Regions from separate parts of the Paenibacillus sp. FSL K6-2524 genome, predicted to be linked through region 2. Evidence: predicted binding sites of a transcription regulator. Region 2 holds the regulator's gene; each other region holds the start of a gene.
What was found. Region 2 encodes Rex, which represses fermentation and respiration genes when NADH is low (regulators of the CRP and FNR family bind a similar motif). Its sites were predicted from a motif close to TTGTGAAATATTTCACAA; they were not measured.
Positions count from the first base shown of each region.

Region 1 (8,433 bases), 1.8 Mb from region 2:
GATATATTGCAATTCTAAGTTTTCATACATATCCTAGTTTAGTACTAGCCATGGTACTCACTACATTTGGTGAAATGCTCATTTCTCCGGCGATTCCTTCCTTCATATCGGATCGGACGGGTAAATCGGCGCCGTTTTACCTAGGAGTTGTGGGGGGAATGGGCGCAGCAGGCAAGGTGGTTGGTCCCTATGCAATGGGTTTATTGTTTGACTGGAATGGGCTTGTCCCGGTAGCTGGACTTTCTGTTTTGATAGCTGTGTTTTCGGTTGGGGCATTTTTTGTTCATTCTTTGATTCATCGGCAGAACAGGGGAGATATGCCTCTTTCGATGTAACCCTGATTTATGACGGAATCAATCCAGTGTATAATGGCAGTAGGTGAAGTTAGGAAGGATGGTGGAAAGCATCATGTCACACCAAATTTGGATTAGGTTATCGGAAATTCGTGATGCGGCTGCACTGATGGAGCTTGACGCACTCGTATGGGACAAGGACTCGACACCCGCACAGATTGTCTGGACTTCACGGGAGCAGTATTTGCAGAAATGCCCACCGGGGAGCCAACTTGTAGCCGGGATTGGAGACGAAATTTGTGGGTATTTGGGCTTTGACTCCCCGACACCGTTACCAAGCAATGGACATGTCTATGATCTGAACATAGCCATTCATCCTTCGTGTCAAAGGCAGGGCGTCGGTCGCAAATTGATGGAGTCGATTAAAATCATCGCATCTGAGCAAGGAATACGCAAACTGTCTCTGCGCGTTTTAGCTACTAATCCAGGCGCGAAAGCTTTTTACGAGAGCTGTGGTTTTTTGGAGCAAGGACGACTTGTAGATGAGTTTTACTTGGATGGTCAATATGTTGATGATATTCTAATGTGGTGTCCGATTGTTCCATCTGAATGATTATAGAAGTAGCAGTAAGTTGGTATACTGGCATTGAACTATTGCCAAGATATCGGTATATTTATAAGAAGAAAAATCGGGAAATATAGCATAAATTCAGTGAATGGAAAGGTTGATACCTGTGGAGCATAACACTACCCCTCCCAATTTTATTAAAAATATTATGGCTGAGGACCTTGAAAGTGGCAAAGTTAAGTCCGTTGTTACTCGTTTTCCACCAGAACCTAACGGCTATTTACACATCGGTCATGCCAAGGCGATCTGGATTGATTTTACGCTAGCTGATGAGTTTGGCGGCAAAACAATCTTACGGTTCGACGATACAAATCCGGCAAAAGAAGACGTAGAATACGTTAATTCCATCAAGGAAGATGTTAAATGGCTTGGATTTGAGTGGGAAGAGCTACGATTCGCTTCAGATTATTTTGATGAAATGTATGAGCGTGCTATTTTGCTAATTAAGAAGGGCAAAGCTTTTGTCGATGATCTTAGTGCAGATCAAATTCGCGAGACGCGGGGAACTTTGACCGAACCGGGACAAAACAGCCCTTATCGTGATCGTTCGGTAGAAGAGAACTTGAATCTATTTGCCCGGATGCGTGCAGGAGAATTTAAGGACGGAGAGAAAGTACTTCGTGCCAAAATTGACATGTCGGCACCAAATATTAACTTCCGTGATCCTGTTATTTACCGGATACTACATGCTACGCATCATAATACCGGTGACAAATGGTGTATCTACCCTCTGTATGCGTTCGCGCATCCCTTGGAGGATGCAATCGAAGGCGTGACCCATTCACTTTGTTCACTGGAGTTTGAAGATCAACGTCCATTTTACGACTGGGTGATTGCTGAGACAGAAATGCCAAATGTTCCACGTCAATATGAGTTCGGAAGATTAAATCTGCTACAAACGATCACGAGTAAGCGGAAGCTGAAGATGCTCGTTGATGATGGTGTTGTGGATGGCTGGGACGATCCTCGCATGCCTACATTATCAGGTCTGCGTCGCCGCGGTTATACGCCGGACGCCCTAAAGGCGTTTGTGTTTGAAACGGGTATTTCCAAGGCTTACGGTTCCATCGACTTGAAGACACTTGAGCACTTTATTCGTGAAGATCTCAAATTAAAAGCTCCACGTACAATGGCAGTTCTTGATCCGCTTAAGGTGGTCATCACGAACTATCCTGAGGGGCAAACCGAGCTACTTGAAGCGGAGAACAACAGCGAAAATCCAGAAATGGGTAACCGCCAAATTCCTTTCTCGCGTGAAATCTACATCGAACGTGAAGACTTCATGGAAAACCCACCGAATAAATATTTCCGGTTGTTCCCTGGTAATGAAGTACGTCTGAAGCATGCTTATTTCATTAAGTGCAACGATGTGATTAAGGATGCTGATGGGAATGTGGTTGAGATTCACTGTACCTATGACCCTGAAACGAAGAGTGGTAGCGGATTTACAGGTCGCAAGGTGAAGGGAACGATCCACTGGGTCGAGGCGAGTCAAGCGGTACCTGCTGAGTTCCGGTTGTATGAGCCACTGATCTTGGAGGAAACGGAAGAGGATAGTCTGGAAGAGAAGACATTTATGGATATGATCAACCCTAATTCTCTGAAAATAGTTCAAGGGTATGTTGAACCTGGGATGAAGGACGTTGTGCCACAAGATAAGTTCCAATTTTTCCGGCACGGATACTTCAATGTCGATCCTAAATTCTCGGCTCCGGGACATCCAGTGTTTAACTTGGTTGTGTCGTTGAAGAGTTCATATCAGCCTGGGAAATAAATAAGTTATCGTCTATAAGAGCCGTAAAGCAAATCTTTTTTGCTTTATGGCTTTTTATTGTTGCATTACTCAGTTGAACTGTATATAGTGTAACTATATAGTATGGCTGTATACAGCGAAACTGAATAGAATGGAGGAAAAAACATGAGTAGAGATAAGAACTTACCACTTACGGAAACTGTTTATTATATTCTTCTGGCTTTGATGGAACCAGCACATGGATATTTAATTATTCAAAAGGTGGAGGAGCTAAGTGGTGGACAGGTAAGAATGGCGGCAGGCACACTATACGGAGCGGTTGAAAACTTGGTTAAGCTGAAGCTAATCCAGCCTGTCAAAAGTGAGGACAGCAGGCGTAAAGTTTATGTTATTACTGAAAAGGGCATAGAAACCCTGCGACTCGACTTTGCAAGAATGAATCATATGATTGAAGTCACGAAAAAAATCCTAGGATAACGAACGGGGGAGATAAAATGAGAAAGTGTAAGTTTTTTATCAATTTCGATAAAGAAGAACAATGGCTGAATGACATGGCTAAACAAGGGCATCGATTTATAAATAAATCGAGCAGGTATGAATTCCAACCTGCAAAGCCGGAGAATAGGCTGATAAAAATTGATTTCCGTACGTTTAAAAAACAAGCAGACTTCGAAGATTACCGCGCCCTGTTTGAAGACAGTGGTTGGAAGCATATCGCAGGATCAAAGAAATCAGGATCTCAGTATTTCGAAAAAATAGATGAACACGGAAATGAGGATATCTTCTCAGATGCTGATTCCAAAGCTGGTCGATATCAAAGACTGTCTAAAATGTGGCTTACGCTGGCCGTGTTCTACATTCCTATTTTAGTTGTACTCATTTTAACTAACACCGTTGATCCAACTGCCCTTCTGAATCCGAAATTACTATATTTTACACCGGGATTATGGGAAAGAACCGGAGCATATTTTTGGAGATCGTTTCTCTTTGAGACCCCATTTGTTTTTTTTAGAGGATTTTTCTGGTTTTTCTTTCCGGTCATGATCATTTTATATTTTGCATTTGGTATTAAAGCGAACATGCATTATCAGAAAACACTGGGAAAGTTGTAGTATCTTTGCGCTATTCTTGAGAGACCAAGGCGATTGTAGAAACGGTCCGTTCGCGCTACGTTTTCCCAACAACAAAAGGGGATGACCTTAGCCATTTAAATGGCATCTGGGTCATCCCCTTTTATAGGGTCAAGATATACAGTTAAGGTTCTTTATGAATCATGCCTGGTGAGTAGCCATTCTTATGGATGCGATACCACATCGCACCGAATCCAGCAGCTCCACACAAGGTCAGAATGCTTCCTGCTTTGTACATAATAATCGCACCTAGGTTCTGGAATATCCAGCCACCAAGGAATCCAGCAAGGATCGCTGCTACTCCACTGAGAGCAAAAGCGAATACAGCTTGTCCAGAGGAGCGAGATGGTCGCGGTAGGAACAAAGCAGTCAATTGAGTGCCTACATAGAAGAAACCACCAAACGTGACGGCATGAAGCACTTGAATAAGGATGATCTCCTTGGGAGTTGTAGCCAAAGCCATTAGATACCACCGTAGAGCAAATAGCAAACTGACCAAGGTAATGCAGGCCATGAGATAAGTGATCTTGTGTTTCAGGTAACGCTTTAACAACCAGAACACTCCAACTTCGAATAGTGTGGAGACAAAAATCGCCCCACCAACTTGTAACCTGGAACCACCTAAATCACTTATGAATAGCGGCATGAAGGTAGTGTTGATCGAGTTGGGGATCGCAACTAACAGTCCAAAGATGATGAAGGATATGAAATACCTGTTATGTAATGTCCGGCTGATATCCGCAGTTTTCAACCAAGGAGTGATTGTTGCATGTTTGACTTTGGGTAGAACTAGGGTAGAGCCAATCGCCATGAGCAACATGATACTGAATAGTAGAGAGAGCCCGTTATGTCCAACAGAATCGATGATCGGGCCAGCAGCAAGAGCAACAAAACTCCAACCCAATGAACCCCAGAAACGGTACTTTCTAAACTTCTTCTCAGTTCCATCAACATAGCCTAGGATCAAACTGTTAGTCTGCGAGAGCAGCGGACTTTGGAAAAAATAAAGCAAGATCATGCTGAAGTACAGCATGTGGTATGTGTTTACCTTGAATACTAATTGAATCATGATAAGCAGGCCGATCATGATAAATAATAGCGTGTTTTTAAGATTGCCTTCCCGGTCGCTCCAAAATCTCCAGAACGGATGGGCCAGTAACGAGACGAAGGGACCAATCGCCATAAGACTCCCGATCTCCAACTTGTCCAAACCGATGTCCTGCAAATATAATTGAAAATAGGCTGTAAATATGACCATTGTGCCGTAAATGAAAAAGTTAAGCAGCCCTAAAGGCAGTAAAGAAGAGGAAGACTTCTTCATATTATTCCGCAAACGCTCCATTCCTTTCCGACCATGTCCATGTCATCATGCAGTGATTCTGTTCCAAATGTAACACAGACATGAAAGGGGATACAAACGATCTTTTTTTGAAATTAGCAACATTTCTGTGAAAAGAGACAAATTTGGTGGAGATTAAAGGTATAATTTTGGTTTTCCAAATTATAGATAACATTGTTTGTAAATTTGTCAAATAGTTCACGTAAAGCGCTTACATTTTGCGATATAATACAAGTAGCGATACTTGGTTCCCCTTAATCATGTATCGGGTATATGTTCTTTAGATGATTTCCGACATTTAAGGAAGTCATCTTTTTTTACCAAAGTGAAGTAATATTGTTTCAATATACATGATATAAATAGTCAGGGAGATGACGAAGATGACCATGTTGATCAAGAATCCTGTTAAGATAGCGGCGGAAGAAGTTCGTTGGCTGGAACTTAGAGGGTGGGTATACCAATTGCTGATGGATTTTTTAAGCCGTCCGCCACGTATGTCTTTGATTGCACAATGGCGTGGCGTAGTCGAGCTGAAGAATTCAATTCCAGCCACCCTAGGTGGGACCATATTGAAGGATTATCTGGCGAGCATTGCTGAAGAGGATTTCCGCAAAGTATGTTACGCGGAAGCAGAGGAGTATGAACGTCTCTTTATGGGTCATAATGCGAAGATAGCAACGTGTGAGGCGGCGTACCGCGCAAGAGCAGAAGGTGCGAATGCATTTGACTGTATTTCAGAGATCGGAACCATTTATGCGCAGAGCGGTGTAGCTTTTAACAAATTAAATGGTGAACGCGATGATCATATTGCTCTAGAGTTGGAATTTATGGCTGTATTGGCTGAAGGTATGTTGAATAAGAATAATTTGCGTCAGAGCTGTCTTGAACTGGTAGATACACAAATCGCGTTTCTTGAATCTCACTTACTGAAATGGACACCGCAATTTTCAGCAGATTTGGCTGGGGCGACAACTAGCCCATTATATACTGGATTGTCTGTATTAATGAGGGAGTTTCTGGCGGAGGATTTGGAGCAACTTCAAACTTGGCGAGAAAATGAACTGTTATTCGGAGAAGTAAATACATCCAGTGATGACTGGTAGAACTAACTATAATCATAACAAAAGGGACTATCCCCTGAGGTCATATAAGACCCGGTGGATAGTCCCTTTCTTCTACTTGGAAGTATAGTTAGTTGGCTTCTTTAACGGTTTTTCCTCTTCCGCGATGACTGATCTTCATCAAGAATTCGTAAACAATCGGTACAATGACGAGCGTCAAGAGGGTGGAACTAATCAGTCCCCCGATAACGGTGATACCGAGTCCACGTGAAATGATTCCTGCACTATTTTCAAATCCCAGAACAAGTGGTAACAGTGCACCGATGGTGGCAAGCGCCGTCATGAGGATCGGGCGAAGTCTCGTTGCACCAGCCTCAAGTAAGGCCTCACGCGTGGACAATCCTTCACGTTCCTTATGAATAACGCGGTCGATAAGCACGATCGCATTGGTGACTACGATCCCGATGAGCATGAGAACACCCATCAGTGCCGATACATTTAATGTTTCCCCGGATATCAATAGTGCTACCATGGCACCGATAACGATGAACGGTAGTGAGAAAAGAATAGCGAATGGAGCTAGACCACCACCAAAGGTGACAACAAGAACAAAGTAGACAACTGCAATGGCGGCAGCCATAGCGAGCCCCAACTGTCCAAATGTATCGTTGATTTGTTCGGTTACACCACCAAATTTAATGGTTACACCGTCGGGTTTATCTATTTTGTCGATCTTATCTTGTAAACTGCTAGAGGCGCTATTCACATCGCTGGATATGATTTTTGCGCTTACTTCAACGACCATTTTACCGTCGATACGCATGATAGAGTCTGGTGAGCTACCTTTCTCTACCTTAGCAATATCTTTAATGGGCACTTGTATGCCTAAAGGAGAAGTTAAGGTCTCATTCTCAATATCTGCGATACTGGTATAGGTGTTGGTATCCGTTTCAATATATACCTTATAGTCCTTCCCATCGATTGCGATTTCCGTCAGGACGGGACGTTCATGTAATGGACTTAGCTTCATAGCAAGCTGTCCAGCCGTGAGACCAAGAGAACTCAGTTTCTGCTGATCCGCTACGAGTGTATACTGACCATAAGCTTCGGAAAGGCTGGTGCTTGCTTTCTCAAATTGTTTAGTGTCAGCTTCGATCAACTTGAGGATTTGTTCAGTAACGGGCTTAATATCCTCCAAGCTATCGCCAAACACGTTGACGCTAAGGGAGCCACCGCCTAATCCTCCCATCATCATTTCGGACATGTCAGACCAAGTCCCCTTGTCAACTTGCTCTTTCAAACCATTAATGAGTTCTTCTTTGACCGTTTCAAACTTCTTAGTGTCTTCATTATAAGCAACATAGAAGAGTGCTGAGTTAGAAGAACCGATCCCCATAGGAGTGCTTCCCCCAACGGAGTATTGCATTTTCTCAACGTCAGGTTGATCTAGAATATATTTTTCTGCTGTAAGCATTTTTTGCTCCACATCGGTTAGACGATCGCCAGGCGCTGGAGAATAAGTAAGCATGACGTACTTATCACTTTGTTCGGGTAGGAAGCTGACACCAACTAGTGGGTAAAGGAATAAGCTTCCGACTAGTAGAACCACGGCAGACCCGAAGGTGATTAGTTTATGGGATAATGACCAGTTAAGTGCACGTTGGTATACACGGGCGAGTCCTTGTGGTTTCTCTTCGTGATCATGTTTTTTCTTGAGTCCATTACGGAAAAGTGTATGCGCTAGTGCAGGGACGAGAGTAATAGCTACGACTAGGGAAGCGAGTAGTGAGAATACCATCGTCAGTGCAAATGGCTTGAATAATTCGCCTACCATGCCGCTAACGAATGCTAACGGTAAGAACACCGCAATCGTGACAATCGTTGAAGCCATGATCGGCAAGAACATTTCGCGAGTAGCATCTACTATAAGCTTACTTCCACTTAGCTTCTCACCCGTAAGAGACATACGGCGATATATGTTCTCTATGACGACAATGGAGTCGTCGACAACCCGACCAATCGCTACTGTCATAGCGCCAAGAGTCATCATATTTAAGGTAATATCCATCTGCTCAAGGCAAAGAACAGCAATCAGTAGCGATAAGGGAATGGAAATAATGGAGATAATAGTAGAACGTAAATTGCGTAGAAAGATCATGATGATCAGGACCGCAAATAACGCACCGAATACGGCCTTTGACAACATCGTATTAACGGAATCCGTGATCG
Region 1 covers NZ_JBBOSP010000001.1:5,740,179-5,748,611, reverse strand. Annotated here, with positions in the region: gene NST85_RS26775 (MFS transporter) at 1-335, shown strand, start outside; gene NST85_RS26770 (GNAT family N-acetyltransferase) at 409-906, shown strand; gene NST85_RS26765 (glutamine--tRNA ligase/YqeY domain fusion protein) at 1,010-2,695, shown strand; gene NST85_RS26760 (PadR family transcriptional regulator) at 2,840-3,151, shown strand; gene NST85_RS26755 (DUF2812 domain-containing protein) at 3,169-3,786, shown strand; gene NST85_RS26750 (MFS transporter) at 3,929-5,125, opposite strand; gene NST85_RS26745 (TorD/DmsD family molecular chaperone) at 5,524-6,246, shown strand; gene NST85_RS26740 (efflux RND transporter permease subunit) at 6,335-8,433, opposite strand, start outside.
Region 1: NST85_RS26745 (TorD/DmsD family molecular chaperone) is a predicted target of Rex. The motif match lies at 5,330-5,347, and genes of this name have one in related genera.

Region 2 (8,433 bases):
GAAATGTGCGTCGATTGATGCAAGAGGGTCATGCTCATGCGGTTAAAATGGAGGGTGGAGCTGAAATTGCTACTACGGTTCAAACCATTGTCCAAGCAGGTGTGCCTGTATTAGGCCACATCGGTTTGACACCTCAATCGGTCAATCAAATTGGAGGATATCGTATACAAGGGAAAGACGAGCAGGATGCCCGCCGATTGATTAAGGATGCGAAAGCACTGGAGCAGGCTGGTGCATTTGCCATCGTACTAGAATTGGTTGCTGAGGAAGTAGCCGCTGCTATCTCCGCGGAAATCTCTATTCCGACAATTGGGATCGGTGCAGGTCGTGGATGTGATGGTCAAGTGTTGGTATACCATGATGTGCTAAAATATACTTCCGAATATCGGGAAAAGCGCTTCGTAAAAACTTATGCCAATATCGGGGATCAAATACGAAGTGGAATTTCAGAATACGTGAAAGAAGTTAAAACTCGCGTTTTTCCAGGGGAAGATCACGTGTTTGCTGCAGAAGAAGGTGTGCTTGATCAACTTTATGGCAAAGGAAAGGCGGAGTCGCACTCATGAAAGTTTTTACAGAAATCAGTGCCTTAAGAGCTTATTTGAAGGACACTAAATTTAACGCTGCTCGCTCTGGACAGCACTTGAGTGTTGGATTAGTGCCTACAATGGGATTCCTACATGAAGGTCACGCTAGTCTAATGAAGAGGGCTCGTATGGAAAATGATTTGGTCGTGCTCAGTATATTTGTGAATCCAATCCAATTCGGCCCTAATGAAGATTTCGAAACGTATCCACGTGATGCGGAGAAAGATTTGGCATTGGCTATACAAGAGGGAGTTGACGTGGTTTTTCTACCTAGTGTGGAAGAAATGTATCCACGTCCGACCAAGACGACGATCTCGGTCAAAGAATTGACTGCTAAATTATGTGGTGCATCTCGGCCAGGTCATTTCGACGGAGTGACAACCGTGGTTGGAAAATTGTTACACATCGTTTCACCCAATCATGCTTATTTCGGACAGAAGGATGCTCAACAAGTTGCAGTTATTTCCCAAATGGTTGGGGATCTCAATATGGATGTTCAAATTATACCTTGTCCCATCGTGCGGGAGCTTGATGGTCTCGCCCTCAGTTCACGGAACGTGTATCTAAGCCCAGAGGATCGAGAGGCAGCATTAGTATTGTCCAGAAGTCTTCAGCAGGCTAAGAGTAAAGCTGAGGAGTCTGAGCATGTGACTGTGGGGGAGTTAAGACAAGAAATTCAGCAAATGATTCAATCGGAACCATTAGCTCAAATTGATTATGTAGAGTTTAGCCAATTTCCAGGGATGATCCCTTTGGATGATATAACTTCCTTGAAGGACAGTGAAGAGGATGTTCTAATTGCACTTGCCGTACGATTTGGTAAGACACGCTTAATCGATAATATAATTCTAACTAAGAAAGGTGTCATCAACCATGTATAGAACGATGATGAAATCGAAAATCCATCGTGCCACCGTAACAGAAGCCAATCTGAATTATATCGGGAGTATAACAATTGACGAAGATTTGATGGAAGCTGCTGATCTTCTGGAAAATGAGAAGGTACAAATTGTCAACAATAACAACGGTGCACGCCTAGAAACTTATGTTATCCCTGGCCCAAGAGGCAGTGGTGTGATTTGTTTGAATGGTGCAGCTGCTAGGTTGGTACAACCAGGAGACAACGTTATTATTATCTCCTATGCGCAAATGTCTGCTGAGGAACTCAGAAGTCATAAACCAACGGTTGTCTTTGTAGGCGAGAATAACCATCCAGTGGAAAAAGCGGATCAAGAGCTTCACTCGACTATCCGCTAATTTTAGTGGTTTGCAGTAAATAAAGCCCCCTTGTTATGCAATTAATACCTACGGGAATGAAAAGTGCTCCGTTAACAGAAAATGAACGTAAGCTAAATACAGAGTTCATCTTCGTTAAGGGTGGGGTGCAAATGATGTTTCAGCATGTATTTGCGGAAATGAATGATATGCTGGATGAAATAACACGGCATTACCCGGTGGCCCAAGGAGTGCATAAGCAGGATCTAGGCCATAAATGGAACCTGCTCAAGCATATGAGTGACGGCATTATTGAGGAATGGCTTTGTTTCGAAGAGAAGATGGGTATTTTACGCCAAAATTGGGGGAGTCCTGAAGAAAGCCAGGAACTTGAACCACCGGATTTGGTGATGAAGAATGACGCCTTCGTGAAGGGGCAAGGTTATTACAAACTTCTGATGTATCCACAGGCAATGGGGCAATTCGAACATGTATTGGAACAATTCCCTAATAGTTTCCTCACACACGCATACTTGGGCATGTGTCATCTGCATATGGGACAACATGAGGCGGCAGATTCACAATTTCAACAAGTACTAAAAGGTGCAGCTAATAAACGTTTACGTGGAATCATTTATAACGCACTTGGATGTATTGAAGCGAATCGCGGAGTACGTGTGAAAGCCAAGGAGTATTTTACAATGGCTCATCACAGCGATCCGTCCTTGCCCGAACCTCTCGCTAATTTGGAAGCATGTATGCATCACTCCGGAAAGCTACAATTCGGGAATCAATTATCATCGCTGATATAACGCAGAATGAAATCCTTCCATTGAATAGCGATGCGAACACCCTTTGTATGGTGCGCATCGCTTTGTTATGTTGGAGGGACTAATTTTCAAAATTGAAATCTTCTGTTATGCTGTTAAAGAGACTGGGATGAAAGGGACTTATAAACGCAATGAAATATGCTGTACTTGATTTTGAAACGACAGGTAATCAGTCCTCGGATGAAATTATCCAAGTAGGGCTTGCCATTATAGATGATGATCTTACTGTGTCCCACGTTTATTCTTCCTTTGTTAATCCAGGAGTATCAATTCCACCGTTTATAACGGGGTTAACAGGCATTACGGATGAACTTGTTAAGGATGCACCAGATCTTGATGTGGTTATGATGGAAATGGTTCCATTACTTAATGATGTTGTGCTTGTAGGTCATAATGTGGCTTTCGATTTCAACTTTTTACAGAGCTCATTGGATAGAACGGGTTACTTACCATTTACCGGACGAATTCTCGATACGATGGATTTCTTGAAGATTATTTTTCCTTCACTGACTTCGTATCAGCTAAGCCAAGTTTCTTCAGAGTTTGAAGTTCAGCATGATCGTCCACATCAGGCGGATAGCGATGCCCTGGCAACAGCTCTGATCTTCATAAAATGTTTGGAGGAAATTGAGGGTCTGCCGCTGCTCACCTTGCAACGTTTGTCCGATTTATTTGCAGGAGAAGATAGTGATTTAGGTTGGTTCTTTGATGCCATGTTGCAAGAAAAGGAACAACAGGTTGATCCTAATCCGAAAGGTCATACCTATTATCGGCAATTCGCCCTCCAAGTAGATGATTGGACGGAGATGATTCCGGCTAGGTATGGTGACGATACTAATCCATTGGATAATGTGACATTCCAGCAATTTATGGATGGGGTAAGAGATCGACTACGTGCTAAACTGCCAAATTATGAAGAGCGAGAAGCACAGAACTTGATGCTTGACGAAGTTATGCAGGCTTTTCAAGAAGATAAGCATTTATTAATTGAGGCCGGAACTGGAACAGGTAAATCTCTAGGGTATCTTCTGCCTGCCATTTACCATAGTGTGAAACAAGATGACAAGGTTATGGTCAGCACTCACACGATTAATCTACAGGAACAGTTGCGCGAGCGTGACATTCCATTACTGACTGAAGTAGTGCCTTTTCCATTTAGAGCTGCCATTTTTAAAGGAAGACAGCATTATTTGTGTTTGAGAAAATTTGAACATAAAATAAATAGAAAAGACTTTGCAACGCCAAAAGAAGAAGTAATGATCGCCGCACAAATGATTGTATGGTTGACCCAAACGGAGACCGGGGACGATGAGGAACTCAACATGGGGAATCGTGGGGGGGACTTCTGGGAGACTGTGGCTAGTGAGTCGGACTCCTGTCTGGGTCGTTCCTGTCCTTGGTTCCGCAAATGCTTCTATCATCGTGCTAAGCATGAGGCTGGTATCGCTGATGTAGTCATTACTAACCATTCCAAATTGTTCACAGATATTCAAGCGGGACATCAATTGCTTCCTAGCTATGAGCGATTGGTTATTGACGAAGCTCATCATTTAGAAGACGTAGCCGGAAAGCATCTGGGCCTTCAATTAAAGTACTTTACTGTTGTGCATACTTTGACACGTCTGTTCAAAGATAGTAAGACAGGACAACTTCCGAGTCTTAGAAGCGCCCTTCAGAATACGAAGAGTGAAAAGTCATCAGAGTGGTGTTCTATTATTGATGGCTTATATCGTTCTCTGCTGGATGTGAAAGAGAGCTGGGATAAGCTCAGCGAAATGCTCTTCGTGCTCATGCCTGACCGCAGTGATGCAGCTCCAGGAGATCCTGGACAGTTCGTTCTTCGGTTACTTCCAAATAGGAAGCCCAAGGAATGGGATGCTATTGAAGCATTGGAGAATCAGATTTATGTTATTCTGAGCGATGTGCTTCGCAAGGGAGAACGCATGCTAGGTGAGATTAGGGAAGAGCCAGATGATTACGGATCTGAAGGTTTAATGACGGATATCAGTGGATTATTCAAAGATATCGCAAACGAGCGTGATGGTTTGCGTTCTTTCATCAAACTGGATGACGAGGATACGGTGTACTGGATCGAAGGCAATGGTAATTACCGTAGTCGATCATTACAGATCTTTGCTGTTCCAATTGATGTGAGCGCCCAATTAAAATCGTATTTCTTTGATAAGAAGAAGAGTGTAGTGATGACTTCGGCGACATTGTCGGTCGATAAATCATTTCAATATATGATTGAACAGCTTGGACTTCAGGAGGCTGCCTCCGAAGATAGATTGGTTACTTCAGTGCTTCCATCTCCATTTAATTACCGTGATCAAGCACTCCTAGTAATTCCAAGGGATTTCCCGAGTGTTAAGGGGAGCGTAGGAGATGATCATTTTGTCAATACGCTTGTGCAGTCTTTAGCAGACACTGCAACTGTAACACAAGGTCGAATGTTGGTGTTGTTTACCTCTTATCGAATGTTACGGCAAGTGTATGATCCTCTTAAGGAACTGCTGTCTCAACGGGGAATTACGGTAATAGGCCAAGGGATGGATAGTGGTAATCGTAGTAAGTTAACTCGCAGGTTTCAAGGGCAGAGTGCTTCCGTTCTGCTTGGAACGAGTAGTTTCTGGGAAGGTGTAGACATTCCAGGTGAAGCTTTAACCAGCTTGGCAATTGTCCGTTTACCTTTCCAACCTCCCAACCATCCGTTGATTGAAGCGAAGAGTGAGCGACTTCAGAAGGAGAAGAAGAATCCCTTTATGAAGTTGTCTGTGCCGCAGGCGGTTATCCGCTTTAAGCAAGGTTTTGGACGGCTGGTCCGTTCTTCGCAAGACCGTGGAATTGTGGTTGTTTATGATACGCGCATCTTGGAATCCTACTACGGAAAATACTTTTTATATTCATTACCCGGACCGAAGATGGAGCATATGCCACTTGAACAGATGGTTCCACGTATTTCGGAATGGCTGGTCGCTGAAGAACAACAAGGTTCTTCTTTATCAGATTAGGAGGAAAAATGCATGAAATCAGAAAAAATATCGGATGCCGTGGTACGAAGATTACCCGTTTACTTACGTTTTCTAAATCAATTAAGTCAAAGGGAAGTACCTACAGTTTCCTCACAAGAGTTGGGTCAGAAACTGGCACTCAATCCGGCACAAATTCGTAAGGATCTTGCCTATTTTGGTGATTTCGGTCGTAAAGGGATTGGATACGACGTTTCTTATCTGATTGAGAAAATTCGTCAAATTTTAAACTTGGACCAACAAATTAATGTAGCTTTGGTCGGAGCTGGTAACTTGGGACAAGCGCTTTCCAATTACAATGCTTACTTGAAGGATAATATGAAAATTGTGAGTATTTTTGATGCCTTTCCGTCGAAGATTGGTAGCAAAATCAATAATATTACGGTACAACCAATAGAGGAACTAGTAGAATCGGTCAAACAGAATAATATCCGAATCGGGATTATTACAGTTCCGGATACAGAGGCGCAGCGAGTAGCTGATGTTCTAGTAGCCGCTGGGGTAGAAGCGATTCTCAATTTCGCTCCTACAATTCTGAAGGTCCCACCTGAGGTGCGTATTCATGCGGCCGATTTTACAACGGACCTCCTGAGTTTAGCCTATTATTTGAATGGAAAGGAAACAGAATTAGATGAGTCATAAGTGGTTAATTAAAAATGGGACGATAGCGGTAATGGACGATGCACGTCCCGTAGTTAATGGTTATATGTTGGTTGAGGGAGATACGATAACGTATATTGGTGAGGAACGTCCTGAAGGTGCAGAAGGAGCAGAAATTTTTGATGGAGCAGGCCTTCTCTTCCTTCCAGGTTTGGTAAATACGCACGGACATGCGGCGATGTCACTGTTACGTGGGTATGGGGATGATCTTGCCCTACAAGTTTGGCTTCAAGATAAAATGTGGCCTATGGAGGCTAAATTTACAGGTAGTGATGTGTATTGGGGGACTTCATTGTCCGTGCTTGAAATGCTAAAAGGTGGGACGACGACCTTTCTAGATATGTATGACCATATGGACCAAGTGGCCAAAGTAGTAGAAGAATCGGGTATACGTGCTGTTCTTATGCGTGGTGCAATTGGGTTCTGCTCTGAAGATGAACAACGCCAGAAGTTAAATGAAGCTGTTGGATTTGCTCGTGACTGGCATGGTAAAGCAGACGGGCGGATCACAACGATGCTCTCACCACATTCACCTTATACTTGTGCACCTAATTTCTTCGAGAAATTTGTTCAGGCAGCCCACGATCTTAACTTGCCGTTACATACGCATATGTCGGAGACTAAGACTGAAGTGGAACAAAATGTGAGTAATTATGGCGTACGACCGGTTCAACATTTACTCAATATGGGTATGTTCTCTCGTCCATCACTGGTTGCACATGCTGTGCATTTGAACGATGAGGAGATCGAAATTCTGGCAGCACATCAAGTAGGAGTATCCCATAATCCAGGTAGCAATCTAAAGCTCGCTAGCGGTGTTGCTCGAGTGCCTGAATTACTCAAAGCGGGTGTTACCGTTTCACTTGGTACAGATGGTGCTGCTAGCAATAATAACCTTGATATGTTTGAGGAAATCCGGTTGGCTGCATTGATTCATAAAGGGGTATCTGGTGATCCAACTGCTGTACCGGCATTACAAGCACTCAAGATGGGTACAGAGTATGGTGCTAAGTCAGTTTTCTTACAGGATACGGGCAAATTGGCCCAGGGAATGAAGGCCGATTTTATTGCTCTGAATACGGAGCAGGCTCATTTTCTGCCAAGAACCGATTATATTTCTCATGCAGTGTATTCGGCCGGAGCGAAAGATGTGGAGCATGTTTGGGTGAACGGCAAACAAGTGATTAAGAATGGTGCTGCGCTGACTATTGACGAAGAAAAAGTGCGTTATGAAGCGCAAGCAGCTTATGAAGGATTGTTATCTCGTTAATTCGTCGTCATAGCTCAAACAAGTCATTAACGGGGAGTGGAAGAGAAGGTTGAAGAAGAAAACCAAATGGATACTAATCTCTATCCTAACCCTGCTGCTCGTGCTCTTTGGTCTTCACCGTTTCTATATCTATATCCAACAGGATTTGTGGAGCGGCGAGCAAGCCGCGGTAGTACGAGCACAGCAGGAAGCCGGTATTAGCGATGTTAAGAAAGTATATAAATCGGTTTGGGATGAAGTGTGCTGGGTTGTAGAAGGTAAGGATGAATCGGGGCAAGCAGTCATGGTATGGATTCAAGAAGGAAAAGAATCCCGAGTAGTCCCTCTCTCAGAAGGAACAACGGAAGCCCAGGTCAAAGCGATCATACATGAACGCTTTCCGGAAATTGATATTGTAAGATTGGTTCCTGGAATTTATAACGATCAATTAGTGTGGCAGTTATTTTATAAAGAGAACGCACATCATTATTATCGTTTCTACAATTTCAGCAGCGGCGAACCACTCTCTGAGGTGTTTACACTACCGAATCGCTAGGTAATTACATTTAAATAAGCCATGTGCACGAATGTTGATAATGAACATTTTGCACATGGCTTATTTTTGTGGTGTATGCATAGTTTAAACTGCGAAATAATATAAAATTTTAAATATAGTCACACCTTCCATTCGAATTAGTGTGTATGATGTGATATACTTCTATTTGTTGAAATGATATACGATTAGTATATCGATATAGTCGGAAAATAGTATACTAGTTAATATATATCAACACATATTATCATCATAAGGGGGACATCAAAGTGAAACTTCGTACCTGGCCGATTGTTGTAACGGTTGCGGT
Region 2 covers NZ_JBBOSP010000001.1:3,948,104-3,956,536, reverse strand. Annotated here, with positions in the region: gene panB (3-methyl-2-oxobutanoate hydroxymethyltransferase) at 1-566, shown strand, start outside; gene panC (pantoate--beta-alanine ligase) at 563-1,468, shown strand; gene panD (aspartate 1-decarboxylase) at 1,461-1,844, shown strand; gene NST85_RS18090 (tetratricopeptide repeat protein) at 1,880-2,614, shown strand; gene dinG (ATP-dependent DNA helicase DinG) at 2,764-5,643, shown strand; gene NST85_RS18080 (redox-sensing transcriptional repressor Rex) at 5,656-6,303, shown strand; gene NST85_RS18075 (amidohydrolase) at 6,293-7,591, shown strand; gene NST85_RS18070 (cell wall elongation regulator TseB-like domain-containing protein) at 7,641-8,126, shown strand; gene NST85_RS18065 (hypothetical protein) at 8,393-8,433, shown strand, end outside.

Region 3 (8,433 bases), 190 kb from region 2:
GACCTTTTAGCATCTTTCGTCACTCTCCATTCGGCTACTCAGTATAAATTGCTACATTTAACTGGTAAAGGAATTACATCGAACCATGGAAGGTCCGGTTAATTACATCAAGCTGTTGCTCACGTGTCAATTTGATAAAGTTAACTGCATAACCCGACACGCGAATTGTAAGCTGTGGATAGTTCTCTGGATGATCCATAGCATCCATCAATTGCTCACGATCAAACACGTTTACGTTCAAGTGATGTGCATCACTACCGAAATAACCATCCAACATTGATACGAGATTAGATTTACGTGTTTCTTCTTCTTTACCCAATGCCTTAGGTACGATTGAGAAGGTATTAGAAATACCATCCAAACTATGTTCATACGGCAGTTTAGCAACAGAACTCAAGGAAGCGAGTGCACCTTTCTTATCGCGACCATGCATCGGATTGGCACCTGGAGCAAATGGTTCGCCTGCTTTACGTCCATCCGGTGTAGTTCCTGTTTTCTTACCGTAAACGACATTAGATGTGATTGTCAACACAGATTGAGTCGGCAATGCGTTACGATATGCTTTATGTTTGCGAATCATGCCCATGAATGACTCTACCAATTCAACGGCAATTTGGTCAACCATATCGTCGTTGTTACCGTAGCAAGGGAAATCTCCTTCAATTTCAAAGTCGATTGCAATGCCATCTTCATTACGGATAGGTTTTACTTTAGCATATTTGATAGCACTTAAGGAGTCAGCCGCTACAGACAAGCCAGCGATTCCGCATGCCATCGTACGGAGAATATCGCGATCATGCAGCGCCATTTCGATCCGTTCGTAGGAATATTTATCGTGCATGTAATGGATAACGTTAAGTGTATTCATATACAGTTTAGCAAGCCATTCCATCATCGGTTTGAAACGTTTCATGACTTCATCGTATGTCAAGTATTCAGAAGTGATAGCCGGAAGTTCAGGACCAACTTGTGCACCAGACTTCTCGTCTTTACCACCGTTAATTGCATACAACAAAGCTTTAGCCAAGTTCGCACGAGCACCAAAGAATTGCATTTGTTTACCGATTTCCATCGCGGATACGCAGCAAGCAATACCGTAGTCATCGCCATAGATCGGACGCATCAAATCATCGTTCTCGTATTGGATCGAACTTGTTTCGATTGATACTTTTGCACAGTATTTCTTGAAGCCCTCAGGTAATTTTTCAGACCAGAGTACAGTCAAGTTTGGTTCCGGTGCAGGTCCCAAGTTATATAAAGTATGCAAGAAACGGAAGCTGTTCTTCGTTACACGAGTCGCGCCAGATACGGACATACCACCTAGTGATTCTGTTACCCAAGTAGGGTCACCACTGAATAGATCATTATAATCAGGAGTACGCAGGAATTTGACGATACGTAGTTTCATAACGAAATGGTCAACTAGCTCTTGAGCTTGTTCTTCTGTCATTGTGCCTTCAGCTAGATCACGTTCAATATAAGCATCAAGGAATGAAGATACGCGTCCTAGTGACATTGCCGCACCGTTTTGTTCTTTGATTGCTGCTAGGTATCCAAAATATACCCATTGGAATGCTTCTTTAGCTGTATTAGCTGGCTTGGAAATATCAAATCCATGTGCTGCTGCCATTTGTTTCAATTCGCCAAATGCGCGAATTTGCTCAGATAATTCTTCGCGAAGACGGATAACATCTTCATCGATTACATCAACCTCAAGATTGTTGAGGTCTTGTTTTTTTTGTGCGATAAGGAAATCCACACCGTAAAGTGCTAAGCGACGATAGTCACCGATAATCCGTCCACGTCCATATGCGTCTGGAAGACCTGTGATAATACCTGCTTTACGAGCGGCTCTCATTTCTGAAGTATATGCATCAAATACGCCTTGGTTATGCGTTTTGCGGATATTCGTAAACATGTCTACGATGTCTTTTGGAAGCTCAAAGCCATAAGCTTTACAAGCATCGATCATCATTTTAATGCCGCCAAATGGTTGAATTGAACGTTTGAAAGGAGCATCCGTTTGAACACCTACAACTTGTTCCTTATCTTTGTCCAAGTAACCTGGAGCATGTGAGACAATCGTTGATGGTGTGTTAACATCTACATCAAGTACCCCACCAGCATCGCGTTCTTTCTTAGTTAGATCGGAAACAATCTCCCACAAAGCTTTAGTATTCTCAGTTGCGCCTTGCAAGAAAGATTCGTCACCAGTATAAGAAGCAATGTTACCCTCGATAAAATCGCGGACATTGACTTCCTTCATCCATTTGCCTTTCTTAAAACCTCTCCAACCCGACTGTACTTCCTTTACTTCTCTTTCAATCACCGACATCTGTATTCCCTCCATTTATATAGTTTGGAGTACGCGGTTTGAAGGATATTTTTCCGCGCCTCATGATTCCTTTAATTTGTGATAAATTTCACATTTCGGACACTGATAAGATAATAATCTTTGATAATAACATCTCAAATGCCCTATCACTTTGTAAGGAATCATTTATGCTATTATCATATAACAATTACCATAAAAGCATTGTGACAAATATCACTCTTCGAGTGATATTTGTCACTTTTTTTGAACTATTTGTTCACTTATTCTTCAAATCTTCCGTAGAATGCATCGCGGTATACATCAGCCAATTCTGTAACTAGTGGCAACTTCGGATTAGCAGTAGTACATTGGTCTTCGAAAGCGCGGTCTGCTAAATAGTCTACGCGTGATTCGAAATCCTTTGCATCGAAGCCAAGTTCTTGGAATGTTTCTGGAATGCCTAGTTTCTTGTTCATTTCACGAATTGCTTTGATCAAGCTCTTAACGCCTTCTTCTGTTGTACGAGCAGGCAATCCAAGAATGCGAGCGATTTCTGCATAACGTTCGTCAGCAACGAAGTGAGTATATTTAGGGAATGCAGCAAATTTAGTTGGTTTCTTAGCATTATAGCGAATAACGTGCGGCATAAGAATCGCATTTGTACGTCCATGAGCAGTATGGTATTGACCGCCCCATTTGTGCGCCAAACTGTGGTTAATGCCTAGGAATGCGTTGGCAAAAGCCATACCAGCCAAAGTCGATGCGTTATGCATTTTTTCACGAGCAAGCTTGTCGCCAGTTAATGCCGATTTTTCTAACCATTGGAACACTAGTTGAATCGCTTTGATTGCAAGACCATCCGTATAGTCACTAGCCATAACCGACACATAAGCTTCAATAGCGTGAGTCAATACGTCCATACCTGTATCAGCAACAGCGAACTTAGGCAAACTGTATACGAATTCTGGATCGATGATAGCTACGTCTGGAGTCAACTCATAATCAGCAAGTGGATACTTCGTGTTACCATTTTCTTTATCTGTGATAACGGCGAACGATGTTACTTCCGAACCTGTACCCGAAGTTGTTGGAATCGCAACGAATTTTGCTTTTTGGCCCAAACGTGGGTATTTGTAAATCCGTTTACGGATATCCATGAATTTTTGTTTCAAGTTGTTAAAGTCTGTATCTGGATATTCATAGAACAACCACATACCTTTAGCAGCATCCATTGGCGATCCGCCACCTAGAGCGATGATACAGTCTGGTTGGAATTTCTCCATCATTTCAGTACCACGTTTAACTGTTGTAGTCGATGGATCTGGCTCTACATCCGAGAATACTTCGATAGCTACTGGCGTTTGGCGTTGACGAAGATAATGTTCTACCTTCTCTACATATCCAAGCTTAACCATCATAGGGTCAGTAACGATCAGTACGCGAGTAATGTCAGGCATTTTGGCAAGATATTGAGTGGATCCTTTTTCAAAGTAAATTTTGTTAGGAATTTTGAACCATTGCATATTCACAGTACGACGATTCACCCTTTTCACGTTGATTAGATTGATAGCAGTTACGTTCGACGAAGTCGAGTTACGTCCGTAAGATCCACATCCAAGTGTTAGCGATGGTAAGTTTGTATTATAGATATCACCGATACCACCTTGCGAAGATGGTTGGTTAACCAAGATCCGGCAAGTCGGCATACGATCGGAGTATTTTTGAATAATTTCTTCGTTATTTGAGTGAATTACCGAAGAGTGACCCATACCACCGAAATGAACAACTTCAAGGGCACGTTCGATACCTTGTTCAGGGTTCTTCACTTTGTAGCAAGCAAGGATCGGGCTTAACTTCTCTGCAGACAGTGGATATTTAGTTCCCACGCCTTCAATTTCAGCAACTAGAATTTTTGTTCCAGCTGGAACACTGATTCCGCACAATTCAGCAATCTTAGTTGCTGGCATACCAACGATAGTTGGATTCACTGCACATTTATCAGCAATAATAGCTCCTGCAGTCAATTTAGTTACTTCTTCTTTATTTACAAAGTAACATCCGTTTGCGATCATTTTCTTCTTCACTTGATCGAATATCGGCTCTTCGATGATAACTGCTTGCTCAGATGCGCAAATCATACCATTATCAAATGTTTTGGAAAGAATAAGGTCATTCACCGCTTGATCAAGATCGGCAGACTTTTCAATGAAGCAAGGTACGTTACCTGGGCCTACACCTAGTGCTGGTTTACCACAGCTATATGCTGCTTTAACCATTGCGGATCCGCCTGTTGCAAGAATACATGCTACATCTTTATGATTCATAAGTGCGTTCGTACGATCCATCGAAGGATTCTCGATCCATTGGATACAATTTTCAGGAGCACCGTGTTTTACTGCAGCTTCCAACAAAATCTTAGCTGCTTCAGTACTACACGCTTGAGCAGATGGATGGAAACCGAAGATGATCGGGTTGCGAGTTTTAATCGCGATCAAGGCTTTGAAGATTGTAGTTGAAGTTGGGTTAGTTGTTGGTGTAATACCCATGATGATTCCCACTGGTTCAGCAATCTTCTGGAAGTTGTCGTAAGGATTATCTTCAATAACGCCTACGGTCTTGTTGTTCTTAATACTGTTCCAGATGTATTCCGTAGCGAACATGTTCTTAATAATCTTGTCTTCATAAACACCACGTCCAGTTTCTTCTACAGCCAACTTTGCCAGATGCATGTGTTTGTCAAGTCCTGCCAATGCCATTGCTTGCACGATCTTGTCAATTTGTTCCTGGTCCATTCCCATAAAAGCTTCAGTTGCTTTATTCGCTTTGTCGATCAGCGATTGGATATATTCCTGTGCATCCGGTTGTGCCTTTGTCGTCACTTCGTTTTTTACGGCCATCTCTCTCGTCCTCCTAGGTATTGGTAATGGATCGAACCTTATTGGTATCGTGAAAAAATTCACTTATTAGTTCGTCCTTGCGAAGCTTTGCGCTTCTCTTTATGAATAAATCATATCACACACTTTCACTCTTGTATAGTGAATTTTTTCACATACTATAAAGAAAATGAAAATATTTCAGTTAATTGAGTGTATTTTCATGTATTGCTTACATAAAAAGTATATTCAGTAAAATGAAGCCCTTTCAAAAAATAAGACTCTTTCTTCTTCCTTCTATAGAGTGGCTAAAAAAGTCCGCAATCTGAAAACCCTATTAACTCTTTAGCAAAGTTATCCATAATCAAAAATAAAGTGAAATTAGTCACAATGTTGAAATTTCGACACTTTTTTTTCATTTAACAGTAACTCAAATCACAATAAACAGTATATAATTAATTTAAATTTTCAGAAAAATTTGGAGTACAAAGGGGAACTTAATGATGAATGAAATAATGAATGCTGCCCTGCCCCGTGGGAATACGAGCTGCTTCTCCGAACAAAACTTCAATCGACTCCTCGTTACCATGAAAGAAAAAGCGTATCCCGAGGGAACACACTTATTCTGGGAAGGCGACTTTTCCGATAAACTGTTCTACCTTAAACGCGGACGCGTTAAATTAACTAAATCAACTGATGAAGGCAAAGAGCTTATTCTGTATATGTACGGCCGTGGCGATATGGTCGGTCAGGCAGATCCCTTCTTTAGTAGCAAGCACAGCTTTACAGCTGAAGTAATTGAAGACAGTGAAGTTGGTGTAATTGAGCAAAAAGATCTTGAAATCATGATCTGCCAGCACTGTGACTTTGCTATCGACTTTATGAAATGGATGGGAATCCATCACCGCCTGACACAGACAAAATTCCGTGACTTAATGATGTATGGTAAACCAGGAGCTCTCTGCTCCACGCTCATTCGTCTGAGTAACACATACGGTGAGAAACATGGTGACACCATCCTTATTAACAAAAAGATCACGCATACTGATCTGTCTAACATGATCGGAGCTACTCGCGAGAGTGTCAACCGTATGCTGAGTGATCTCCGCAAGAAGGATGCATTAGAGTATGAGAACGGGATGATCGTAATTAAAGACCTCGTTATGCTACAGGACATTTGTCACTGTGAACTGTGCCCGAACGAAATCTGCCGTATTTAATGGTACTCGTCTTCGGTCGCGCCTGGAATTCTTATTTCATACCATTTGCAAACAAAAACAAGGTTGGGGGGATTTACCCTCAACCTTGTTTATTTTTTACTAAGTTATTTCTTTCGTACCGGTGATATAAACCAGTATGCCATTCCAACGAATACCGCTCCACCTACGATGTTTCCAAGAGTAACCGGGATCATATTATGCATCCAGCCGGCGATCGTAATTGTATCCGGATGATTCGGTAGAATCAAGGACAAACTAAGCAAGGTCATATTAGCCACGCTATGCTCATATCCACTAGCAATAAACGCGTATAAACACCACCAGATCAAGACTAGTTTGGAGATATCATCCTTTGCTCGATTGGCCATCCAAAGCGCAAGGCAGACAAGCCAGTTACACAATATGCCACGGAAGAACAATTCTGAGAACGGAGCAGCCATCTTCTTTGCTGATGCGGCAAAAATGAGGTGTTCCGGTACGGCAGTCTTGAACAGTCCACTTCCCCAGACAAGCAAGGAAAGCAGCACAGCACCTGCCAAATTCCCTAGAAAAACAATAGTCCAGTTCTTAGCTGTATCCCCCACTGTCGTTCTTTTAGCGAGCGTACTCATCGTAAAAAACATATTGTTACCCGTAAACAGTTCGGATCCCGCAAACACGACAAGTGTGAGTGCAAGTCCAAACGACATCCCCATCAACGTCGTCTGGAACGGCGATTTAACTGCTGCTAGCGGAGCACCAATACTAAATATCAAAATGATACCCAATCCTACATAGGCCCCAGCTAACATTGCCGATACGATATACCGCGGCAGACTCTCATTCATCTTCTCTTTCTTTTTTACTGCCGCTTCAATTATTGCTTCCACACTTTGCGTGAACATCCGGCCTGCCTCCCCAACACTCTTATATGATAACCTGATTAATCAAAGGCTAGGTTACACCGTCAAAAACTCAGACGTGGCAACCCAGACCTGGCCATCTTCTATTTTCACTGGATATACTTGAACTTGGCCATGATCTGGGGCTTGAACATTTCCTGTCTCCAGATCGATCTTCCAATCATGCAATGGATCATACAAGTAATGTCCTGATATAATGCCTTCGGCCAGAGGCCCACCTTTCGGGTGAGGGCTCTCGTTCTTTATAGCAAACACGTTACCGTCTGAAGTCTGGAATACCGCAATCTCCACCCCATTTAAATCAATAACCCGACCTACTTGTATCATAAATTGATCCAGTGAACCAACAGGATAGAACGTTTCATTTGGTAAGCTCATATTCATGACTTCTCCCTTCTCTCACACCGCTATAATAATAAGCCTACAACTGATTACTAATCTCCAACCGATGGAACATTCTATTACGGCTCTTATCATCGTTCAGCATTTTTTTCCAAGGGTCTTCAACTTGTTGCAGTGCAAACTCGATTCGATTTACTAGTGCTTTTCGTGACTCAGCATTATCCAAAACAACTGCCTTGATAGCATCTAGGCCGATTCGTTCCACCCACTCTGAGGTTCTCTCTAGATAATTTCCTGTCTCCCTGTAATGCTGGATGATAGCTGAGCAAATATCGACCAATTCGTCATCTGTCTTAACCTTACAGAGACTATCCGCGAGACGTGCTTTGATCCCACCATTGCCGCCGATAAAAATTTCCCATCCACCGTCGTTACCGACGATTCCGATATCTTTGGTACACGATTCAGCGCAATTACGCGGGCAGCCGTTAACCGCTATTTTGAATTTAGCGGGGAGATCAAGTCTCTCGAACTTGCGTTCAATCAATGCACCCATACCCATCGAATCTTGCGTACCAAAACGGCAGAACTGGGATCCTACACAGGTCTTCACTGTCCGTAGCGCTTTGGCATAACCATACCCCGACGGCATATCGAGCTCTTCCCATATCTTCGGCAAATCCGCTTTCATTACTCCAACTAAAACTAATCGTTGACCACCTGTTACTTTCACAACTTTAATATTATATTTCAAGGACACATCAGCAATCTTCTTCAATTCT
Region 3 covers NZ_JBBOSP010000001.1:4,136,481-4,144,913, forward strand. Annotated here, with positions in the region: gene pflA (pyruvate formate-lyase-activating protein) at 1-13, opposite strand, end outside; gene pflB (formate C-acetyltransferase) at 74-2,335, opposite strand; gene adhE (bifunctional acetaldehyde-CoA/alcohol dehydrogenase) at 2,596-5,211, opposite strand; gene NST85_RS19080 (Crp/Fnr family transcriptional regulator) at 5,691-6,407, shown strand; gene NST85_RS19085 (formate/nitrite transporter family protein) at 6,512-7,291, opposite strand; gene nirD (nitrite reductase small subunit NirD) at 7,346-7,693, opposite strand; gene nirB (nitrite reductase large subunit NirB) at 7,731-8,433, opposite strand, start outside.
Region 3: adhE (bifunctional acetaldehyde-CoA/alcohol dehydrogenase) is a predicted target of Rex. The motif match lies at 5,348-5,365, and genes of this name have one in related genera.

Region 4 (8,433 bases), 520 kb from region 2:
CTTGAAGAAAAATAAACGACGAACGCTTATAACCATTATCGGAGTTATTATTTCCGTAGCCATGGTGACAGCTGTCGCTACACTTGGTGTCTCTTTCATGGGACTCATGCAAAGACAAAGCATTGCTACGAATGGGGAGTGGCATGTCCTATACAAAGATGTGAATAAGACTCAACTTGAAGCGATTAAGGCTGATGACGCCACAAAAGAGCTTGTCATTTCAAGAGATCGTGGATTTTCCCTATTAAAAGGGAGTCAAAATGACAATAAACCTTATTTGTTTATCAAAGAGTATAATACTCAAGGGTTTGAACAATTTCCAATCAAGTTGAATAAAGGAAGGCTCCCACAAGCTAATGATGAGATAGTAATTTCAGAGGAAATTGCGAAAACGGCCAAAGTGGAGTACAAAATCGGGGATACGCTAACTCTTGATATTGGAGAACGATTAGGGGTCGATAGTGAGGGTAATGATCAAGTATTAGTGCAGCATAATTCATTACAAGCTGAGAATGGTGAATTAACTGAAACGTTACGAAATACTACAACAGCTACTTATACGGTTGTTGGCATAATAGATCGTCCTACTTGGGAACCGACATGGGCACCTGGATATACTGTCATTAGTTATGTGGATGAGAATATAATGGGTGCGGACGATACAGTTCATGCGACAGTTGTGCTAAATAAGGTCAAGAAGTCTCTATATTCTCATGCAGAGGATGTAGCGCAAGAAAATAAGATAGATAAGCAATCCATAGCATTTAACAACGATTTATTGCGTTATTATGGCATAACGAATGATGACAGTCTACAAGGCTTAATTATGTCAATGTCGGTGATCATTATGGCGGTCATTATTATTGGCTCTGTTTCATTAATATATAATGCGTTCGCTATTTCCGTCTCGGAACGTGCAAGGCACTTAGGTATGCTTTCGAGTGTGGGTGCTACTAAAAGGCAAAAGAGAAATTCCGTGTTCTTTGAGGGAGTTATCATCGGCTTGATCAGCATTCCCATTGGGATTATTAGCGGACTTGTGGGGATTGGTATCACCTTTTTGTTTATTAATTCGATTATCGAAGGTGCACTCGGAATAACAGAACAGCTAACTGTGATCGTTACACCATGGTCCATATTGATCGCTTGTGGTGTTTCGATGCTAACGATATTTATTTCAACATATCTCCCTGCAAGAAAAGCCTCTAAGATCTCTGCAATTGAGGCGATCCGGCAGACTACAGATGTTAAGCTGACGGGCAAGGCAGTCAAGACATCCAAATTGGTTCGTAAACTATTCGGTATCGAAGCAGAAATAGGACTGAAAAACTTAAAGAGGAACAAACGCAGGTACCAGGCAACCGTGTTTTCCCTTATTATCAGTATTGTTTTGTTCCTAGCGGTATCCTTTTTCACCTCCAACTTGCATAAATCACTGGAACTCTCACAGGAGGGTGTAAATTATGATATTCAGGTATCCACGTATAACGAACCAGCTGATAAATCTAATCGATTATTAAAATCGATCTTAAGTTTGGATGATATTACGGAATATAACGTTATTAAAAATCTGCATGCATACTCTAAAATTGAGGAAGCTGTGATCGCACCTGAATTGCAAGAGATGGTTAAAAATGATAAGAGTTTACTTACAGATGGGAAATATCCTTACTACGTTATTATCAATGCACTAAGTGATGAAAGTCTGCAAGCTTATACAACAGCAATTGGTGCAAAGTACGAACATCTTCAAGATCCGAATCAACTCAATGCAATTGTGATTGATACAACCAGATATGAAGATGAAGTAGCGAAGAAGTATGTTGAAACAAAGGCTATATATACGAAGATTGGCCAAAGTCTTGATTTAACGTATGTAGAAAACCAAACAGGTGAAGATAAACCTTTAACCAAGGTGGAAGTTGCTGCATTGACAGATCAACTACCTATGGGGATTTATCCAGCAGGACTAGGTGGATTGAATATTGTAGTTTCCGAAACCGTTATGAATCAAATGTTGATTGATAAGCAAAACTTTGACATTCAGACCGCCTTTTATCTGAAAAGTAATAATCCCTTAGCAACTCAACAAGGAATCGAAGAATTAGTTGAAAGCAATATGTATGTACTTAATGTTTTTCAAATTAGACAACAAGATGAACAAATGATCATGTTGATGTCGGTATTTACCTACGGATTTATCGCATTAATTACGTCGATCTCTATTGCTAATATCTTTAATACGATCTCCACAAGCATATCCCTTCGCAAACGTGAATTTGCGATGCTTAAGTCAATTGGGATGACACCCAAGGGTTTTAATAAAATGATTAATTATGAAAGTATATTTTATGGGATAAAGTCATTGCTTTATGGGCTTCCGATTAGCGTTCTCGTCATGTATTTGGTACACAGATCACTCATGAACAGTTTTAATTATGAATTCACTCTTCCATGGAAAAGTATTGTATACGTAATTATTGCGGTATTCCTTCTAGTCAGCTCAGCTATGCTGTACTCCAGCTCTAAAGTTAAGAAAGAAAACATTATCGATGCATTAAAGCAGGAGAGCATATAACGTCTGACATATTGGACAAAGACTAGACCATATCTTCTAAGAAGGTTGATTTGTTTAAAGCCGCCCTAGGAGGGAATGTTCATGTCCAATGTCTTTGTAACTCGTTCATTAGAGGAAATACGGTTTTGGTCAAGGATTATGAAAGAACACTCGTTTTTTCTGCGATTAGGATTTAGAGCGGAAGACACCCAGCTCATTGCGGAGGCGAATCAATTCCAAGCCATCTTTGAGGATATCGAGAGAAGATCGTATGCATTTTCAATGGATACAGACCCGCAGATCATTAGAGAGTTTAATACCGAAGTTCAAAATGCAGCTACCCACATCTGGGCTTTCAAAAGAAGAATACTAGGACTTATACTGCAGTGTAAACTTCCAGGGGGAAATAATTTCCCACTGCTAGTTGATCATGTAAGTCGGGAGGCCAACTATTTCCGTAACCGCCTAGATGAATTGAATCGTGGGAAGTTAGAGCCATTACAAGATGCGATCATCGACGAAAATCTGTTTTTCTTAAAAATCATGGCAGACCACGCAAAATTCATTGGTCATTTACTCGATCCATCAGAACGAAAATTAGTTGATCAGGCTCGGGAATTTAGTCTTGAATTTGATCAGTTAGTGTTTCAAGCGATCGATCTAAGCTCCATGCGTCCTCAATCTCAAACGGTACCTTTATTAAGTCAATTCGTTGATGAGAACAAGGTTTCAGTTAAGTCATTACGAGATTTCAAGAAAACAGCGAGTGATTTGATTGATCAATGTAGGATTAAAAGCATTATTCACCCACTTCTTGCTGATCACGTATTTCGTGAGGCTGAGCGGTTTCTAATTATTCTTGATATGTTTGACCAATCCCTGTCAGGACATAAGGTAAATAAAAGAGAGATTTTGATCTAATGTAGACTATATCAGGTTAGTACATGGCAACAAGTGGCTCTTCCGGTATTCATTAGGAAGGGCCACTTGTTGTTTCTGTTATTCGACACCAAACCAAATTATGGAATGATATCTGAGAAAAAAACGCGCTGATATGCGGTATTTTGAGATTTATATAAATAATTGATGTAATAAAAATCACATACTAACCTTATGGATTGAAAAGTATGTGACAAATGTAACACGAAAAATGCTATAATAGTACTATTGGGTTCATTTTTAAAAATATTATTATGCAGTAAAGCTGCTGCAGAGGAGAGTTAGATATGTCAGAATCAATCAATCAAATCCTTTCTGAACAAGAAACACCAAAAGTAACTGTCACTAAAGAGCATTTAGATGTTTTAGACCAGCTCTTAAAGCCAGAAGTTCAGGAATCGTTAACTGTTTTAGTGGAACAGTTACCCCAAATAACACAACTTGTAAGTGTACTAACAAAGTCCTATGACTTCGTACAGTCAGTCGCTTCAGATGAAATATTGAAGAGCGATACGGTAGGGGCGATTAAAGAACTTGGTGGACCTGTCGTAGGTTCTGTCAAAAATATGGCGGCAACTGTTATCGAGGCGAAGGATCGTGCCAATGAAAGTCAAGAGACTATTGGTATTTTTGGCCTGATGAAAATGATGAAGGACCCGCAAGCACAGAAGCTCTTCCGTTTCATGAATGCTTACCTTCAAGTCGCAAATGAACGTGAACAAGTCAAATAATTAAATTCAAATCTTATTCGTAAGGACGGAGGAAACATTATGTCTAAACATATCGTTATCTTAGGTGCAGGTTATGGTGGTTTGTTAAGTGCTTTAACCGTACGTAAGTATTTAAATAAAGAGCAAGCCAAAGTTACTGTAGTCAATCAATTTCCTACGCATCAAATTATTACTGAATTGCATCGCCTTGCAGCTGGTAGTGCCGCAGAACGCGCTGTTGCAATGCCGCTTACTAAGCTTTTTGCAGGTAAAGATATCGATCTGAAAATTGCGAAAGTGAATGCTTTTTCCGTAGACAATAAACAAGTTACTTTATCCGATGGCGTTACTCTCACTTACGATGCACTTGTCGTAGGTCTGGGAAGCACAACGGCTTATTTTGGAATTCCAGGGCTAGAACAAAATAGTATGGTATTGAAATCGGCAGCTGACGCTAACAGAATTCAACATCATATTGAAGACCGTATTCGTGATTATGCGAAGACGAAAGATGAAGCCGATGCAACTATTCTTATTGGTGGTGGCGGTTTAACTGGCGTTGAACTCGTGGGTGAAATTGCTGATGCCATGCCAGAACTTGCCAAGCGATATGGAGTAGACCCTAAAGAAATTAAACTCCTACTTGTCGAAGCAGGTCCGAAGATTCTTCCGGTATTACCTGAACCATTGATTGAACGTGCTACAACTAGCTTAGAGAAACGTGGGGTTCAATTCCTTACCGGGCTTCCTGTTACGAATGTGGAAGGCAATGTCGTTGATCTAAAAGACGGTCAAAAGATTGTGACGAATACATTCGTATGGACCGGTGGTGTACAAGGAAATCCACTCGTTGGCGAATCAGGTCTTGAAGTAAACCGTGGACGTGCCACAGTAAATGATTTCTTGCAGTCAACTTCGCACAAGGATGTATTCATTGCGGGTGATAGTGCCGTTTACTTTGCAGCAGACGGACGTCCGTATCCACCTACTGCACAAATCGCTTGGCAAATGGGTGAATTGATCGGCTACAATCTGTATGCATTCTTGAATGATAAATCGTTTGAAACATTTAATCCTATTAACTCAGGTACACTTGCTAGCTTAGGGCGTAAAGATGGGGTAGCCATTGTCGGTGGTAACTCTACTCCGCTAAAAGGATTGCCTGCATCCCTCATGAAGGAAGCAAGTAATATTCGTTACTTGTCCCACATTCATGCATTGTTCAGCTTAGCTTATTAATCAAATTTAGAATCTAAACATTGCCCCACCTAAGAACACTTTGAATAAAGTGGTTATTGGTGGGGTAATTTTTTTTGGGTGTAATAATGTACTAATGACTAATACATGTTAAAATTAATTTGGAATAAATTTGATGGGAGTGAGGAAGATGGAAGACTTTATTTTCAGGCAGATAACTTTTGTAAGAGGTCAAACTCTAAAATTGTTGGATGGTATCACAGAAGAAATGGCCGACCAGATCCCTGAAGGATTCAGAAATAATATCCGCTGGAATCTGGGGCATGTTTATGTTGTCCTTGAACGATTGGCTTTTCATTTTTCAAACCAGTCACAACAATTGCCTGACGGTTATAAGGAGCAATTCGGACTAGGCACTTCTCCGTTAAGTCTTCCCGAATCCGTAACTGTTCCGACTCTTCATGAATTGAAGACCCTACTCCAAGAACAGCCTGAACGAATTCGTGCAGTACTCAGCCAGAACTTACAGGTTAAAGCCGATCCACCTTATACTACATCTTCCGGGATGACTTTAGAAACGCCAGAACAACTCCTCAGCTTCTCCATTTACCATGAAGGCATGCACATAAGCACTATTAAAATGTATAAGAAATTGTTATCGAATTAATATTGAAGGTGGATATCATCCGACATCAGGTGATAGCCACCTTTTTTGTTAATAAAAACTCCTGGAATGTTCACACATCCTACTTTTAGTGAAGCATCAAATGACCTTTTTTCAGCGATTCAGTAACAAAAGGCATTGCAAAATATATAAATAGGGTTCAGGAAACTGTGTTATTAGGGTATTATATATACAGATACACAATTAGGGAGGATAACAACATGGAGAGAATTAAGACCCCAGAGCAATTTCAGGAAAGTATTAATAAAGATGGGTATACGGTTATGAAATTTGATGCAAGCTGGTGCCCGGATTGTAAGAACCTTGATCGTTTTATTGGGGATATTGTTACCGAACACGCAGACAAGGATTTTTTCGCCGTCGATTCAGAACAATTTGAAGACTTTGCGGAAAAATATGAAGTCCGGGGGATACCTAGCCTACTTGTTTTCAAAAATGGTGAGAAATTGGCACATTTGCATAGTAAATTCGCAAAAACCCCAAGTCAGATCAGAGAATACTTAGATACATTGAAATAATATCCGGTTGCTATGATGCCTTCTTAGATCATTCAGAGGTAAGATAATGAGATTTTTTCCTTGACTTCTACAAAGAAGATTATGTAATATAGTCCGTAACATAATATTTGGCACTGACCAAAGACATGATTTCCTTCACGAACTGTCCAGAGAGAGAAGTTAAGCTGAGAGCTTCTCCAGTAACCGGTTGAGATTTTACCCCTTTGTAGCTGTGGCGTTGAACCCGTCGATCTAATCACGGTTGTAAGCGACACCGACTTATCCCCGTTACGAGATACTAATAAGGACTTTGCATCTGCATCCCAGGCTAAGAAGCCAAGGAATGTCACGATGTAAGTCGAATTTGGGTGGAACCACGAGCTGAACGCACTCGTCCCTTTACGGACGAGATGCGTTTTTTTGCGTTCAAAAAATCAGGATTAAGGTAGAATTGGAGGCTAAATCATGGAGATCAACGTAACATTGCACGATGGAACAATTAGGAGGTATCCTCAAGGAACCACAATCGAACAAGTCGCAGAATCAATTAGTACAGGTCTGAAGAAAAATGCTGTAGCAGGGAAGGTAAACGGCAAAACGGTAGATCTTAACCAACCGATTGAGCATGATAGTCTCATCGAAATTGTTACGATGGATAGCCGTGATGGCCTGGAGATATATAGACACAGTACAGCACATTTAATGGCTCAAGCAATTAAACGTATTTATGGAGACAAGGCCGTGAAACTCGGTATTGGACCGGTGATCGAAGACGGATTCTATTATGATATCGATATAGAAAAACCACTTTCGACGGATGACCTTGCCACAATCGAGAAAGAGATGGAGAAGATATCACAAGAGAATTTACCTATAGTTCGGCGGGTCATTAGCCGTGCAGAAGCGATCAAAACTTTTGAGGAACTTGAAGAGCCCCTGAAGTTGGAGCTCATTCGTGACTTGCCTGAAGATGTAGAATTAACGATTTATGATCAAGGTGATTTCTTTGATCTATGCAGAGGGCCACATCTTCCATCAACTGGCCGAATCAAAGCGTTTAAGCTGTTGAACGTAGCAGGGGCTTACTGGCGGGGAGATTCCAATAACAAGATGCTACAGCGTATATACGGAACTTCATTTCCGAAGAAAGCACAGCTTGAAGAGCATTTACATTTTCTTGAGGAAGCTAAGAAGAGAGATCATCGTAAGCTAGGTAAAGAACTTGAATTGTTTATGTTCTCAGAAGAAGCGCCTGGCATGCCTTTCTATCTTCCAAAGGGGATGACAATCCGTACCGAGCTTGAAGATTTCGCGCGTGAATTACAGAGACAAAGAGGCTATGAAGAAGTGCGTACGCCATTGATGATGAATAATCGGGTGTGGGAGCATTCAGGACATTGGGATCACTACAAGGATAACATGTACTTTACGAATGTAGACGAAACAAAATTCGCGCTCAAACCGATGAACTGTCCAGGGCATATGCTTATTTTCAAAAATAGCCTGCGTTCTTATCGTGAACTGCCGATCCGTATTTCGGAGTTTGGCCAAGTTCATCGCCATGAATTTTCAGGGGCATTAAATGGCATGATGCGAGTACGTACTTTTTGTCAGGATGATGCACACCTGTTCGTTCTTCCAGAACAAATCGAGGATGAAATAAGTCGTGTCATTGAGTTGATCGACCATGTATATCAAGTGTTCGGATTTGAATACAAGGTCGAATTATCCACTCGGCCAGAGGATTACATGGGTTCAGCAGAGCTTTGGGATCAGGCGGAGCTTTCCCTGAAAAATGTGTTAGAGAACCGAGGCATCTCGTATCGTGTTAATGAAGGGGATGGAGCC
Region 4 covers NZ_JBBOSP010000001.1:3,424,002-3,432,434, reverse strand. Annotated here, with positions in the region: gene NST85_RS15695 (FtsX-like permease family protein) at 1-2,578, shown strand, start outside; gene NST85_RS15690 (DUF2935 domain-containing protein) at 2,660-3,478, shown strand; gene NST85_RS15685 (DUF1641 domain-containing protein) at 3,784-4,227, shown strand; gene NST85_RS15680 (NAD(P)/FAD-dependent oxidoreductase) at 4,267-5,445, shown strand; gene NST85_RS15675 (DinB family protein) at 5,594-6,070, shown strand; gene NST85_RS15670 (thioredoxin family protein) at 6,289-6,606, shown strand; gene thrS (threonine--tRNA ligase) at 7,051-8,433, shown strand, end outside.
Region 4: NST85_RS15685 (DUF1641 domain-containing protein) is a predicted target of Rex. The motif match lies at 3,644-3,661, and genes of this name have one in related genera.